2 linked regions of the Anaerobacillus sp. CMMVII genome follow. The protein of the gene in region 2 interacts with the protein of the main gene of each other region in a pairwise test. Links are inferred from orthologs where the notes say so. Each region holds a gene or a part of one and is shown on either strand. Other genes may lie near its edges.

Region 1 (2,919 bases), on a different replicon or contig from region 2:
TTCATCTCAAATAAAGAAGATAAAATCATTGGAGTTGAACGAGGGTACGGAGAAGGAAATAATAAACCTGAAGATTATTTAGATGGATTTGTTCGTTTCGTAAAAGAAAATATGAACGAAATACCAGCTCTTCACCTTGTTTGCACACGACCAAAAGACTTAACAAGGCAGGATTTACGAGAGTTAATTACCATCCTAGAAACAAAAGGATTTAAGCAATCTCATTTGCAAACTGCTTGGAAGCATGCGAAAAATGAAGAAATTGCTGCTGATATTATTAGTTTCATTCGACAAGCAGCTCTTGGAGAAGCGCTTGTGGACCATGAAACTAGAATTAAGCAGGCAATGCAAAAAGTATACTCATTACACGACTGGACACCGCGGCAGAAAAAGTGGTTGGAACGAATAGAAAAGCAGTTGCTCCAAGTACCTGTATTAGCACCATCACCACAGGATGCTTTTTCAGAAGAACCATTTAAAAGTCATGGTGGCTATAATCTATTGAAGCGAGAATTTGGAGATTTAATTGATGAAGTTGTTTCAACTATAAATGATAGCTTGTACGTTAGTTGATACCTTTAAAGAGAGTTCAAACCTGAGCTCTCTTTTCTTTGAAAAATTTAACTATTACTTGAAACGCTGTCTTCAAGTATTTTTAAGATATAATGTTAGAAGATTAATTACTTTGAATATGGAGGCACTAAATGAATAACCAAGAAATTGTTCAAAAACTATGGAACTTATGTAATGTACTTCGTGATGATGGAATTACTTATCAAGAATATGTAACAGAATTAACATACTTACTTTTCTTAAAAATGATGAAAGAACAAGATACTGAGAAGGAAGTAATCCCAGAAGGCTATAGATGGGATAATTTATTAGAAAAAGAAGGTCTAGAGCTTAAGACATACTATCAAAGATTATTATTAGATTTCGGTAGTAGTGACAACGAGCGCCTACGACAAATTTATAGTGACGCTTCAACAAGTATTACGGAACCTAAGAATTTAGAAAAAATTATTAAATCTATTGATGCACTTGATTGGTATAATGCTAAAGAAGAAGGTTTAGGGAACTTATATGAAGGATTGTTAGAGAAAAATGCGAGTGAAATGAAATCAGGAGCAGGACAATACTTTACTCCTCGAGTGTTAATTGATGTAATGGTAGAACTCGTTGACCCGAAGCCAGGTGAGCGTTGTAATGACCCAGCAGCAGGAACTTTGGGATTTATGATTGCTGCTGACCAATATTTAAAAGAAAAAACAGATAAATATTTTGACTTAGACCCACAAGTTGCTGAGTTTCAAAAGAAAGAAGCGTTTACTGGAATGGAGCTTGTTAAAGGTACTCACAGGCTGGCTTTAATGAATGCCTTACTTCATGATATTGAAGGAAGACTAGAACATGGTGACTCCTTATCAAGTAACGGAAAATGGTTAAAAGGCTTTGACGTTATTTTAACAAATCCCCCATTTGGAACAAAAAAAGGTGGAGAACGAGTTACTCGTGATGATTTAACGTTTGATACATCAAATAAACAGTTAAACTTTTTGCAACTAATCTATAATGCTCTAAAAGATAATGGACAAGCTCGTGCTGCTGTTGTTTTACCGGATAACGTATTATTTGAAAGTGGCGTTGGAGCCCAAATTCGTCGTGACTTAATGGATAAATGTAATTTGCACACAATTCTGCGATTACCAACAGGTATTTTTTATGCACAGGGTGTAAAAACAAATGTATTATTCTTCACTAGAGAAAAAACAGATAAAAATAACACTAAAGATGTTTGGGTGTATGATTTACGAACTAACATGTCAACTTTCGGTAAGCGTAATACGCTAACTAAAGCTCATTTTGAAGGATTTATTAAAGCTTATCAAGCAGTAGACCGCACAAAGGTTGAAGATGAGCGTTGGAACATGTTTACCAGAGAAGAAATAGCTAGAAAAGCAGATAGTTTAGACATAGGTTTGATTGCTGATGAATCCTTATCTGCTTACGACAATCTACCAGACCCAATTGAATCCGCTGAAGAAGCAATTGCTAAACTACAAAAGGCTATGAGCTTACTAAACGAAGTTGTAGAAGAGCTGAAAGCACTGGATGGTAGTGAGGTGGTCAAGTAATGAGTAATAAAAGTAAGAATACTATTAAGGAGACGTTGTCAGAAGCGGTAGTTACACAAAGGGAGCAACCCTATGAAATACCGGAGAATTGGAATTGGGTAAAGTTTGGTAATGTAGCAAAATTATATAATGGATATGCATTTAAAAGTACTGATTATCAAGAAACAGGAATTCCAGTAATTCGGATTTCGGATATTACTGGGGTAAATACGACTTCTAAAAAAGCGGTAAAAGTCCCGAATGAATTATATAATGAGCGGTTTTTAATAAAAAAGGGCGACCTATTAATTGCTATGTCAGGTGCTACTACCGGGAAAACAGGCGTTTATAACTCAAACGAAATAGCACTTCAAAATCAACGTGTGGGAAATATTAAAGAATTAAACACACAATTGCTTTACTCCCTATACAAAAATTATTTTGTATTTAACAATTCTAACGAAATTCTTAGGAAAGCATATGGAGGGGCTCAGCCCAATATAAGTGCTGCTCTAATTGAACAATTGGACTTTCCACTTCCTCCCCTTGAAGAACAAAAACGTATCGCTGAAAAAATTGACCGTCTTTTAAGTAAAATTGAAGAAGCGAAACAATTGATTGAAGAAGCAAAGGAAACGTTTGAACTAAGACGAGCTGCCATTTTACATAAGGCTTTTCGAGGTGAGCTAACTAAAAAGTGGAGAGAATTTAATGGTGAAAATGGGGATTCTCTTGAATATATTCAGGAGTTAAAAGCAAATAACAGTTTTAAAGGAAATGGAGTGATAACAGAGCCATATTGTTT
Region 2 (2,994 bases):
AAGGTTTTTCAGTCGTAGCTGATGAAATTCGAAAACTTGCTGAACAATCGACGAACTCTACGAAAATAATTGATGAAGTCGTTCGCGAGCTACAAGGAAATGCAAAAGCAGCAGTAGAAGTGATGGCTCACGTCTCTACAATTCTAATTGATCAAGAAGTAAGTGTGAAAGAAAGTAAGAAAAAATATGAAACGATCGCTATCGCTATGAAAGAATCTGAAGCTGCGGTTGAAAGACTAAATGTTTCAGGCGAAGAAATGGAAAAAATGAAGGATGCGATTATCGATACCCTTCAATCCCTTTCCGCTATCGCGGAAGAAAATTCTGCCTCAACGGAAGAGGTTTCTGCAACCATGGAACAGCAAACAGCAGCAGTTGAGGACATTTCACGAGCTAGTGAAGATTTATCAAATCTTGCCCAGGAACTACAAGCGGTAGTAACGAAGTTTAAGGTGTAAAAAAAGTGCCAGTTAGCTCATATTGAGACTGACTGGCATTTTCTTTATGAAAAATCCCGGAGCCGTTCCACCGTCGGCACATCTGCAGGAGCCCATTCTAACTGCATTAGATCAGCACTCTTAACCCAAGCTAGTTTTTCATGCTCTAAAGGTTTAGGTTCACCCTCGATGATCTCGGCTTCGTAGGTAGCTAAATTGACTAGGATCGCTGGGTATTGGTGACTGACTTCTTCTATAAGCTTCCCTACACAAATCGTGCATCCCAACTCTTCTTGAATTTCACGAACAAGTGCATCAGCAGGATCTTCACCTTCTCTAATCTTTCCTCCAGGGAACTCCCAAAGGTTTGGCATCGACATTACCGGTGAACGCAACGCGCATAAAATTTTGCCATCTTTGTTTTTAATCACGGCGCCAACAACATTTACAGTTTTCACTTAATCTAACCTCCAGATAACCTTTTTGTTGTCCTTCATTTTACTACTCAGTATAATAGAATAAGGTTGTTTTCTCAAAAAACGTTACTTTATAAATAAGTAGTTTAGTTTTTGAACATCAAGGTGTCAGGGTGTCTTTTCTTACCTATAACCTTATGAAATTTATGCAATTTGACCAACAATTCTGCGACGAGTAATCACAGGAACAATGTTTACGAAAAGAACCTAATATAAAAAAGGATTCAAGCCAATGAACTTATTGAACAATGACTGGGACGAAATATTACATAAGGAATTTCAAAAATCCTATTTTCAACAATTGCAACAAGTGTTAAAAGAGGAGACGGCAACGATTTTTCCGCCTGAGCAGGACCGCTTTAATGCGCTTCGTTATACGGGGTACCGGGCGACAAAGGTCGTCATCCTAGGTCAGGATCCATACCATGGCGAGGGACAAGCGCATGGGTTGAGCTTCTCTGTAAAGCTAGGTGTGAAAATTCCTCCAAGCTTAAAAAATATATACAAGGAATTAGCAGCTGATCTAGGTTGCCCAATTCCGGACCATGGCTGCCTAGAATCCTGGGCGAAGCAAGGGGTGCTTTTACTCAACACAGTGCTGAGCGTGCGCGAAGGCTTACCGAACTCACATAAAGGTCTTGGGTGGGAAACATTTACTGACCAAGTGATTAGCTGCTTGAATGAACGAGAAGAGCCTCTCGTTTTTATCCTCTGGGGCAAGCACGCGGCAAAGAAACGGGAGCTGGTCAACAAACCGCATCATTTAATTATCGAATCGCCTCATCCGAGCCCGTTTTCGGCTAATCGCGGTTTCTTTGGCAGTCACCCGTTTTCTCGTGCAAACCAATTTTTACAAGCGCAAGAAATACCAGTTATTGACTGGTGCATTCCGACACGTTAACATAAAGGTCAAAAGGGGGAGAAAACATGACAGTTATCGGATTTATTGGAATTGGTGTGATGGGGAAAAGCATGGCGTCGCATTTACTTAAGGCTGGTTACGAAGTGATTGTGTACAACCGTACCAAGGAAAAAGCAGTAGATGTCATTGAAGCAGGTGCTAAGTGGATGGATACTGTGAAAGAGGTTGCCCAAACGGCTGATGTGATTATTACGATTGTTGGTTATCCTCATGACGTTGAAGAGGTTTATCTGGGTGAGGAGGGCTTACTAAAACATGCAAAGCCTGGTACATACTTTATTGATATGACGACATCTAGTCCTTCTTTAGCGGCAAAAATTTATGATGAGGCGAAAAAACGTGAGATGCACGCCTTAGATGCGCCGGTTTCTGGCGGTGATATTGGAGCGAAGGAAGCACGTTTAGCGATCATGGTTGGTGGCGACGAAGCTGATTTTGAAGCAGTCTTACCGATTTTTGAAAAGATGGGTAAAAATATCATTCTTCAAGGTGGACCAGGTGCTGGTCAGCATACAAAAATGTGTAATCAGATGGCGATCGCCACAACGATGCTTGGTGTTTGTGAAGCGATTACTTATGCTGAAAAAGCGGGGTTATCGCCTGAGCGAGTGTTAAAAACGATTGAAACAGGTGCGGCTGGTAGCTTTTCACTTAGTGTGTTAGGTCCGAAAATGATTGCTGGTGACTTTGAACCTGGATTTTACGTGAAGCACTTTATTAAGGATATGACGATCGCTCTGAATTCTGCCCAGGAGCTTGGATTATTAACACCGGGATTGAAGCTTGCCAAGGAAATGTATGAAAAGCTTGCTGAAGCTGGTGAGGAAAACAGTGGGACCCAGGCACTGTATAAATTATATCAAAGTTAAGTGAATTTTTATGAAATCCAGTAACTAAAGATCGAGTTCTCACAAGCCTTAGATATAGGGCTTGTTTTTTTTATTTAAGAGTTCGTCACTAGTTTGTAAAAAAACAAGAGAAACATGAGAATTTTGTCGTTTTGTGCAACATTAGATTTCCTTTTTATACTATAATAGATCTAATGTATCATGGTAAGGAGTGTCCTTATGTTTAAAACATTAAAAGCGAAACTATTAACTTTCTTTTTATTAATAACACTTTTTCCGCTTTTGTTCTTAGGTTATATCTCCTATCAGTC

The links.
Region 1: the proteins of H1D32_RS21930 (region 2) and H1D32_RS09200 interact in binary tests that used the Escherichia coli proteins (3 or more experiments, as listed by UniProt). The link is inferred for Anaerobacillus sp. CMMVII from one-to-one orthologs.

What each region holds. Positions count from the first base shown.
Region 1 is NZ_JACEHK010000006.1:3,422-6,340, forward strand. Bases 33-2,919 are described here. They hold H1D32_RS09200 (class I SAM-dependent DNA methyltransferase), read left to right. Parts: upstream 33-704; coding sequence 705-2,135; downstream 2,136-2,919. Other genes in these bases: hsdR (type I restriction-modification system endonuclease), read left to right, coding at 33-573; H1D32_RS09205 (restriction endonuclease subunit S), read left to right, coding at 2,135-2,919. Also shown: more of hsdR, read left to right, coding at 1-32. UniProt on the Escherichia coli protein: The subtype gamma methyltransferase (M) subunit of a type I restriction enzyme. The M and S subunits together form a methyltransferase (MTase) that methylates A-2 on the top and A-3 on the bottom strand of the sequence 5'-AACN(6)GTGC-3'.
Region 2 is NZ_JACEHK010000017.1:90,946-93,939, forward strand. The notes cover bases 18-2,979. They hold H1D32_RS21930 (uracil-DNA glycosylase), read left to right. Parts: upstream 18-1,145; coding sequence 1,146-1,814; downstream 1,815-2,979. Other genes in these bases: H1D32_RS21920 (methyl-accepting chemotaxis protein), read left to right, coding at 18-458; H1D32_RS21925 ((deoxy)nucleoside triphosphate pyrophosphohydrolase), read right to left, coding at 503-895; H1D32_RS21935 (NAD(P)-dependent oxidoreductase), read left to right, coding at 1,841-2,704; H1D32_RS21940 (sensor histidine kinase), read left to right, coding at 2,903-2,979. Outside these bases: more of H1D32_RS21920, read left to right, coding at 1-17; more of H1D32_RS21940, read left to right, coding at 2,980-2,994. UniProt on the Escherichia coli protein: Excises uracil residues from the DNA which can arise as a result of misincorporation of dUMP residues by DNA polymerase or due to deamination of cytosine.